Magnetospirillum sp. XM-1: one gene and its partner. The protein of the gene in region 1 interacts with the protein of each later gene in a pairwise test. Links are inferred from orthologs where the notes say so. Each region holds a gene or a part of one and is shown on either strand. Other genes may lie near its edges.

Evidence for each region. The genes of interacting proteins can lie anywhere in the genome.
Region 2: the proteins of XM1_RS14575 (region 1) and murG interact in binary tests that used the Escherichia coli proteins (3 or more experiments, as listed by UniProt). The link is inferred for Magnetospirillum sp. XM-1 from one-to-one orthologs.

What each region holds. Positions count from the first base shown.
Region 1 is NZ_LN997848.1:3,149,387-3,154,732, reverse strand. Bases 2,377-5,319 are described here. They hold XM1_RS14575 (RNA methyltransferase), read left to right. Parts: upstream 2,377-3,420; coding sequence 3,421-4,218; downstream 4,219-5,319. Other genes in these bases: ppk2 (polyphosphate kinase 2), read left to right, coding at 4,706-5,319; XM1_RS14570 (peptidylprolyl isomerase), read left to right, coding at 4,255-4,575; XM1_RS14580 (pseudouridine synthase), read right to left, coding at 2,790-3,386; rocD (ornithine--oxo-acid transaminase), read left to right, coding at 2,377-2,851. Also shown: XM1_RS14595 (OmpA family protein), read left to right, coding at 1-376; XM1_RS14590 (arginase), read left to right, coding at 792-1,658; more of rocD, read left to right, coding at 1,655-2,376; more of ppk2, read left to right, coding at 5,320-5,346.
Region 2 is NZ_LN997848.1:1,478,962-1,482,874, forward strand. What follows is about bases 1-3,000. They hold murG (undecaprenyldiphospho-muramoylpentapeptide beta-N-acetylglucosaminyltransferase), read right to left. Parts: upstream 2,059-3,000; coding sequence 943-2,058; downstream 1-942. Other genes in these bases: murC (UDP-N-acetylmuramate--L-alanine ligase), read right to left, coding at 1-939; ftsW (putative lipid II flippase FtsW), read right to left, coding at 2,055-3,000. Also shown: more of ftsW, read right to left, coding at 3,001-3,185; murD (UDP-N-acetylmuramoyl-L-alanine--D-glutamate ligase), read right to left, coding at 3,182-3,913. UniProt on the Escherichia coli protein: Cell wall formation. Catalyzes the transfer of a GlcNAc subunit on undecaprenyl-pyrophosphoryl-MurNAc-pentapeptide (lipid intermediate I) to form undecaprenyl-pyrophosphoryl-MurNAc-(pentapeptide)GlcNAc (lipid intermediate II).

The DNA.
Region 1 (5,346 bases):
GAAGCGGGCCCAGGCCGTGGCCGACCAGCTGCGCAAGCTGGGCATCGCCGCGCGGGTCGAAGTCGTCGGCCAGGGTGTGGTCAAGGGTGGCAAGAAGGGGTCCAAGGACGCCGCCGCCCGTCGTGTGGAGATCAGCTGGGAGCCGGCTTCTCCGGCCAAGACCTCCGCCGCCTCCCCCGTCCCGTCCGACACCGTCAAGAGCCAGGCTGACCGCCAGGATCTGGGCGCCACCGGCATCGCCGGCGCCGCTCCGGCCACGGGTGCGGCCGAAGCGGTATCCTACGCCGGATTTGCGCCGGCGGCCTCTGGGTCGCCCCTGATCGCGGATTGGGCCGCGACCAATGAGGCGACCGGGCCTCCGGCCACTCTTTCCTAGATATACGCGGCGATCTGAGCCCGCCGGCGGCGAAGCGCCTCCGCGTCCTCTGCCTTGGCCTTGGCCTGAGTGGAAGCGGGTTGCGTCTCGGCGGTCTTGCTGCTTTTCATGATGGTTCCGTCCTTGGGGTGGAAGGCCGATCGCCTTCGAGTCCGGATACTGAGCGTCGATCGTGGCGGCAAACGGGACGGAATCTGGGCATTTTCAAGGCAGCCTTTCCAAAGCGGCCCGATCCCCCTCACATGATTCAATACAGAACCGCGATGATATCTCATCGTGGTTCTGCTAGGCCCAAGGGGCCGCGCGCCTTTTGGCGCGGGAGCCAAGCCGCCACGGGCGGCGCCCGGCGCCTGAGGGCGATGCGGTGAGCGGTATCGATCATCGCATCTTGGCAAGAGAGAGCCAGGAGGGCGTCATGAATCGTCGCTGCACGATCATCGCCGTCGGAATTGGAGAAGGCGCCCGCGACCCGGGATGCGCCAAGGGGCCGGAAATACTGAAAAAATCTGGCGTCTTCGACCGTCTGGCAGCCCGCTCGCCGGGGCTTTGCTGGCAGGAGGTGCCAGTTTCGGCCTCGGCCGCCGCCTCGCCCGCCACGGTGGTTGCCCGGGCCTGCGACGCCCTGGCCCAAGCCGTGGCCGCAGTCAGGAGCGAGGGCCGCTTCCCCATCGTCATCGGCGGCGACCATTCCATCGCCATGGGCACCTGGAGCGGGCTCAGCCGGGCGCTTGCCCCGCCGGGCCGCTTCGATCTCCTGTGGATCGACGCCCACATGGATTGCCACGATCCCTCCACCAGCCCGTCGGGAGCGCTGCACGGCATGCCGTTGGCCTGCCTGTTGGGGCGCTGCCACCCGCAACTGGCCGGCGTGGCCTGCCCCGCCCCGCCGCTCAAGCCCGGCGACGTCACCCTGGTGGGCGTGCGCAGCTTCGAGCGGGAAGAGGATTCCTTCGCCCACCAATCGGGCCTGCGGGTGATCCGCATGGAGGAGGTCACGGCCAAGGGCCTTGCCGCAATCCTGCCCCGGCCCACTGGGCCGTTCGGCATCACGCTCGACCTGGACGCCATCGATCCTGGGGACGCCCCGGCGGTGGGCTCGCCCGTGCCGGGCGGCATTGCGGCCTCCGAACTGCTGGAATCCTTGCGGCCGCTGCTGGCCTCGCCCCATTGCCTCGCGCTGGAAATCGCCGAATACAGCCCGCCCCACGACGTGGCGGACAAGACCGCCATCCTGATGGAAACCATTCTGGCCATGGCGGCGCAACCGGGAGAACCGCCATGACCGCCACCATCGCCCTCGAGGATACATGGTGCGCCCACAACTACCATCCGCTGCCGGTGGTGCTGGTCCGGGGCGAAGGCGCCCTGGTCTGGGACGAGAACGGGCAACGCTACATCGACATGATGGGAGCCTATTCCGCCGTCAGCCATGGCCATAGCCATCCCCGGCTGGTCCGGGCGCTGACCGAGCAGGCGGGCAAGCTGGCGGTGATTTCGCGGGCCTTCCACACCGCGCCGCTGGGCCCCTTCGCCGAGTTGGCCTGCACGTTGACCGGCATGGACCGGGCGCTGCCCATGAACACCGGGGCCGAGGCGGTGGAGACGGCGCTGAAAGCGGCGCGCAAATGGGCCTATACGGTGAAGGGCGTGCCGGAAGGCCAAGCCCGCATCATCGCGGCGAAGGGCAATTTCCACGGCCGGACCATCGCCATCATCGGCATGTCCACGGTGGAGCAGTACCGCGACAGCTTCGGCCCCTTCCCCGGCGGCTTCGACCTGATCCCCTTCGGCGACGCCGACGCCCTGGAAAAGGCCATAACGCGGGACACCGCCGCCTTCCTGGTGGAGCCCATCCAGGGCGAAGGCGGCATCATCGTGCCGCCCGAGGGCTATCTCGCCCGCTGCCGCCAGATCTGCGACCGCCGCCGGGTGCTGCTGATCGCCGACGAGATCCAGACCGGGCTGGGCCGCACCGGCCGCCTGCTGGCCTGCGAGCATGAAGGCGTCAAACCCGACGCGGTGACGCTCGGCAAGGCGCTGGGCGGCGGCATGCTGCCGGTGTCGCTGCTGCTGGGCAAGGCGGAACTGATGGACGTGTTCCGGCCCGGTGACCACGGTTCCACGTTCGGCGGCAATCCCCTAGCCGCGGCGGTGGGGCGGGAAGCCTTGCAGGTGCTGCTGGACGAAGGACTGATCGAGCGCGCCGCCGAGCTTGGGCCCTGGCTGATGGAGCGCCTGCGCGCCCTGGACAGCCCGCTGATCAAGGACATCCGGGGGCGCGGCCTGTTCATCGGCATCGAGTTCGACGCCGACCGCATCCAGGCCCGCGAGGTCTGCGACCGGCTGGCGGCCAGGGGCATCCTCACCAAGGACACCCACCGCAACACCATCCGCTTCGCGCCGCCCCTGGTGATCAGCCGCGAGCTTTTGGACGAGGCCGTGTGGAGCCTGGGCGCGGTGCTGGCGGAGGCTTGATTTCGCGCCATTCCCCTGGCGCCAGCCCATCCAGCGTCCACTCGCCCACCGCCCAGCGGATCAGGCGCAGGGTGGGAAAGCCGATGGCAGCGGTCATGCGGCGGACTTGGCGGTTGCGCCCCTCGCGGATGGTCAGCTCGATCCACGCGGTGGGAATGGCGGCGCGGTAGCGGATGGGCGGATCGCGCGGCCACAGGTTGTCCGGCTCGACCATGGCCCGCGCCTCGGCCGGCAGGGTCGGCCCGTCGTTGAGCACCACGCCCCGGCGCAGCTTGTCCAGATCGGCCTCGGAGGGAATGCCCTCCACCTGCGCCCAGTAGGTCTTGGCCAGCTTGTGCTTGGGCTCGCTGATGCGCGCCGCCAGCGTCCCGGAATCGGTCAGCACCAGCAATCCTTCCGAATCCCGGTCAAGGCGTCCGGCGGCATAGACGCCCGGCACGTCGATGTAATCCTTGAGCGTCGCCCTCCCCCCCTCCCGGTCGGTGAACTGGGTCAGCACGTCATAAGGCTTGTTGAAGACGATCAGCCGAGTCACAACACCCGTTCCACTCTTCCCGAAAGGCCCAGCAATGGCACGAGCGCCGTTTCCGCACAAGAAGCAGCCGCCGAGGCGTCCCGATCCCATCAGCCCGGAAGCCGAGAAGGTGGCGGGGCTGCCGGCGGTCAAAGCGCTGTTCGCCCATGATCCGGGCCGGGTCGAACGGCTGTTCTATGACGAGCGCATGAAGGACGCGGCGGCCGAGATGTGCAAGGCCATGGCGGCGGCGCGCAAGCCCTACCGCCTGGCGCCCACCGAGGAACTGACCAAGATCCTCGGCTCGCCGCTGCACGGCGGCATCATCGCGGTGACCCGGCCGAAGGCCCTCCGCCTCTTCGACCCCGCCGAGGCACATGTGTGGGCCAAGGAGGGCAAGCCGCTGCTGGTTCTGGACGGCGTCGGCAATCCCCACAACCTGGGGGCCATCGCCCGGACCATGGCCTTCTTCGGCCTGGAGCGCCTGGTGATCTCCGACCATCCCGGCCAGGCCGGACCGTCCGAGGCGGCGCTGCGCGTCTCCGAGGGCGGGCTGGAATGGGTGGAGGTGATTCGCACCCGGAATTTCGTTGCGGCCCTGAAACGGCTTAGAGATTCCCACCGCATCGTCGGCACCGCCCTCGGCTCGGGCAAGCCGGTGGCCGAGGTGCTGAACCGTCCGGGCAAGCCGGTGGCGCTGATCCTCGGCAATGAGGAGGACGGCCTTCCTCCCGCCACGCTGGCGGCCTGCGACGACATCGTCACCCTGCCCGGCTCGGGCCGTATCCAGTCGCTCAACGTGGCCGCCACCGCCGCCATCCTGATCCATGAACTGGCGAAGCCGCGCCGTTGATACTACATTACCGTCTTCCCTATATCGGAGAGTTCAATGTCTTCCACCGTCCGCGCCTCCCACATCCTGCTGATGTACAAGGGCTCGTCCCGTTCCCAGGCCACCCGCTCCAAGGACGAGGCCCTGGCCGAGATCAACAACATCAAGGACGAGATCGCCCAGGGCGCTGATTTCGGCCAGATGGCGCGGCAGTATTCCGACTGTCCCTCGGGCGAGGACGGCGGCGATCTGGGCGAGTTCCCCAAGGGCGCCATGGTGCCGGAATTCGAGGTGGCCGCTTTCGCGCTGAAGTCGGGCGAGGTGTCCGATGTGGTGGAGACCCCGTTCGGCTTCCACCTGATCCAGCGTACCGACTGATCCCGTTCATTGCGGTCCCGCGTCGGCCATGGCCCGCGCCCCTAAGACCGCCCCTTCGGGAAAACCGTGGCCTGACAACCGTAAAGGGCTTAGGATTTTCCGAGGATGGGCTATTTCACGGGGAGAAGACATGGCCGACGATGGGAACGATATCAAAGCCGAGAGCGTAACGGTCGCGGTCGCCGCCACGGAGCCCGCCGCACACCCGGCCCGCCCGGCCCGCAAGAAGCCGGCGGCGGCCAAGCCGCTCAGCCCGGCCGCCCAGGCCAGGCATGATCTGGCGGAAATGCGCCACGATCCCGAAGCGGTACGCCACGCCTTCGAGACCGGCGAATATCCCTACAAGAGCCGCCTGGGCCGCGCCGAATACGAGACCAAGAAGGCTGCGCTCCAGGCCGAACTGCTGAAGGTCCAGCTTTGGGCCCGCGACACCGGGCAGAAATTCGTTCTGCTGTTCGAAGGCCGCGACGCCGCCGGCAAGGGCGGCACCATCAAGCGCTTCATGGAGCACCTGAACCCGCGCGCCGCCCGGGTGGTCGCGCTGGAAAAGCCCAGCGAGGTCGAGCGCGGCCAGTGGTTCTTCCAGCGCTATATCCAGCACCTGCCCACCTCGGGCGAAATGGTGTTCTTCGACCGCTCCTGGTACAACCGGGCCGGCGTCGAGCGGGTGATGGGCTTTTGCACCCCGGCCGAATACCTGGAATTCATGCGCCAGACGCCCGAGGTGGAGCGCATGCTGGTCCGTTCCGGCATCAAGCTCTACAAGTACTG
Region 2 (3,913 bases), 1.7 Mb from region 1 along the record:
GAGCGCCTTCTTGACCACGTCGTTGGCCAGGCCCAGCTCGTTGGCCACGGCGATGGCGGCCAGCGAGTTCAGCACGTTGTGCTCGCCGTACATGGGCAGGTGGATGTCGGCGATGGTCCGGGTGGCGCCGGTGACGCGGTCGGTGATGACCACGTCGTAGCGCGCCCCCGTGATGTCCATGGCCAGCTTCTCGACGCGGACCAGGGCCTGGTGGTTGAAGCCGTAGGTCACCAGCTTGCGGTCGGGCACGCGGGCGACCAGGGCCTGGACCTCGGGGTGGTCGATGCACATGGCGGCGAAGCCGTAGAACGGGATGTTCTCGACGAAGGTGCGGAAGGCCTCGTGCAGCCTGTCCACCGTGCCGTAATGGTCCATGTGCTCGGGATCGATGTTGGTCACCACCACGGCGGTGGACGGCAGCTTGATGAAGGAGCCGTCGCTCTCGTCGGCCTCGACCACCATCCACTCGCTGGCGCCGAGGCGGGCATTGGTGCCGTAGGCGTTGATGATGCCGCCGTTGATCACCGTGGGGTCCAGCCGGGCGGCGTCGAGCAAGGCGGCGATCAGCGAGGTGGTGGTGGTCTTGCCGTGGGTGCCGCCGATGGCGATGGCGGATTTGAGGCGCATCAGCTCGGCCAGCATCTCGGCGCGGCGCACCACGGGGACCAGCTTGGCGCGGGCGGCCTGGACCTCGGGGTTGTCGGCCTTGACCGCCGACGACACCACCACCACGCGGGCGTCGCCCAGGGCCTCGGCCGCGTGGCCGATATGGACGCGGATGCCCATCTTGCGCAGGCGCTCGACGTTGTAGTTGTCGGCGATGTCGGTGCCCTGCACCGAATAGCCCAGGTTGTGCAGGATCTCGGCGATGCCCGACATGCCGATGCCGCCGATGCCGACGAAGTGGATGGTGCCGATGTTCAGCGACATGGTGCGCATGGGTCAGGCTCCACTCTCATTGGGGATCAGCCCGACCACCAGGTCGGCCAGGGCTTGCGCCGCATTGGGGCGGCCGGAATTGCGGGCGCATTGCGCGGTACGCACCAGGGTTTCCGGCTGGGTGAACAGGGATTCCAGGCGCGACGCCAGGGTGTCGGCGGTGAAGGAATCCTGCTGCATCAGCCAGGCCCCGCCCGAATCCTCGGCGGCATGGGCGTTGGCGGTCTGGTGGTCGTCGATGGCGAAGGGATAGGGCACCAGGATGGCCGGACGGCCCAGGGTGGTCAGCTCGGCCACGGTGGAGGCCCCGGCCCTTGCGATGACCAGATGGGCGCGGGCCAGACGCTCGGGCACGTCGGCGAAGAAGCTTTCCAGGGTGGCGTCGATGCCGGTGCCGCCATAGGCCCGGCGCACGCCGTCCAAGTCCTCGGGGCGGCATTGCTGGGCGATGCGGATGCGCCCGCGCAAGGATTCGGGCAGGCGGGACAGGGCGGCGGGCACCACCTCGGACAGGATGCGCGCCCCCTGGCTGCCGCCCAGCACCAGCAGCTCGATGGGCCCGGTGGCGCCGATCTCGGGATAGGCGGCCTCGCGGCTGGCCAGGATGGCGGCGCGCACCGGCATGCCGGTGTGGACCAGCTTGGGAACCAGCTTGGCATCCACGTGGCTGACCTCGGCGAACGAGGTGGCGATGCGGCGCACGCGGGCGGCCAGCAGCCGGTTGGCGCGGCCCAGCACGGCGTTCTGCTCGTGGATGGCGGTGGGAATGCCGGCCAGCGACGCGGCCGCCATGCCCGGCACCGAGGCGTAGCCGCCGAAGCCGATCACGGCGGCCGGGCGGATGCGCTTCAGGATGGAACGGGCCTGGATGATGCCGATGCCCAGCTCCAGGGCGGAACGCAGCGCCGACAGCTTGCCGCGCCCGGCGATGCCGCCGGCCGAGATGCGGAAGGTTTCGAGCTTGCCCAGCGTGCCGCCATAGGCCGCGCCGCGCTTGTCGGTGATCAGCGCCAGCCGGTAGCCGCGATCCAGCAGCACGCTGGCCAGGGCTTCCGCCGGGAAGACGTGGCCGCCGGTGCCGCCGGCGGCAAGGGCGATGAGGGGCTTGTTGGCGCTCATGCCTCCATGCCCTCCCTGCCGTAGCGGGTCCGGGTCAGCGCCAGCACCATGCCCATGCCGAGCGCCAGGGCCACCATGGACGAGCCGCCATAGGAGATGAACGGCAGCGTCATGCCCTTGGCCGGCATCATGCGCAGCGTGGACGCCATGTTGACGATGGCCTGCAGCCCGAACTGGACCAAGAGGCCGGCGGTGGCCAGCACCACGAACAGGTTGTCGTCCTTGTGGATGCGGGCGAAGCCGCGCAGCACGATGAAGCCGAACAGCATCACCACGAACAGGCACAGCACCACGCCGAACTCCTCGCCGCCCACCGCCAGGATGAAGTCGGTGTGGGCGTCGGGCAGAACCAGCTTGACCCGGCCCTCGCCGGGGCCGCGGCCGAACAATCCGCCGTTCTTGAAGGCGTTGAGCGCCGTGGTGACCTGATAGGCGCCGCTGCCCGAGGGGTCGAGGAACTTATCGAAGCGGGCCTGGACGTGGGGGAAGATGTAATAGGCGCCGACGATGCCGATGGGTGCGGCCAGTCCCATGCCGATCACCAGGATCAGCGGCAGGCCGGCCAGGAAGAACTGGGTGCCCCAGATGGCGGTCAGGATGGCGGTCTGGCCCACGTCGGGCTGGGTGACCAGCAATCCGGCCACCACGACGAACAGGGCGGTGGCGATCACCCTGCCGGGGAAGGCGGGATCCAGGCGGGCCGAGGCGAACATCCAGGCCGAGACCACGGCGAACATGGGCTTGACGAATTCGGAGGGCTGGATCGAGATGCCGGCGATGTTGAGCCAGCGCTTGGCGCCCTTGATCTCGCCGCCCAGCACCGGCACCAGCGCCAGCAGGACGATGGAGCCCAACAGGCCGATCACCGCCATGCGCCGCACCTGCTTCGGGCTCAACAGCGATACGCCCAGCATGATGACGATGGCCGGCGCCAGGAAGACGAACTGGCGGCGCACGAAGTGGAAGCTTTGCGCCCCGATGCGCTCGGCCACCGCCGGGCTGGCGGCCATGGTGAGGATGGCGCCCACGGCGACCAGCAGGAACAGCGCCGCGATGGTCCAGCGGTCGACGGTCCACCACCAGCGGCCCAGGACGGAGGTATCGGTGCGCCCGAAGGTGACGCTCATGCATCCCCCCCTTCGGTGAAGGCCTGGACCAGCTCGCGGAAGGTGTCGCCCCGGTGCTCGAACGACTTGAACTGGTCCCACGAGGCGCAGGCCGGCGACAGCAGCACCACCGCGCCGTCGATGGAATCGGACACCGCGAGGTTGCGGGCGGCGGCCACGGCGTTCTCCAGCGTGCCGCAGCGGGTGAAGCGGACCTTGCCCTCCAGGGTGGCGGCGAAGGTTTCGGTGGCCTCGCCGATCAGGAAGGCGTGCTCGACGCGGCCGAAATGCTTCTCCAGCGAGGCGATGCCGCCTTCCTTGGCCTGGCCGCCGAGAATCCAATAGACGTGGTCGTAGCAGACCAGGGCCTTTTCCACCGCGTCGGCGTTGGTGGCCTTGGAATCGTTGATCCAGTTGATGCCGTGGTCGCTGCCCACCAGTTCCTGGCGGTGGCCGAGGCCGGGATAGGTGGCCAGCGCGGCGGCGATCTGCTTAGGCGAAAGGCCTTCGGCGCGGGCGGCGGCAAACACGGCGCAGGCGTTCTGCCAGTTGTGGCGGCCGGGCAGACTTTCGATGTCCTTCAGGTCGCAGACCGGCTTGCCATGCTCGTGTAGCACGCCGTCGGGGGCGGAGTAGCCCTCGGGCAGCACCTGCTCCACCGAGACCTTCAGCACCCGGGTTCCTAAGCGGGACAACTCGGCGGCGATGGAACGGCAGGGGCCGTCGTCCACGCCGATCACGGCGGCGCC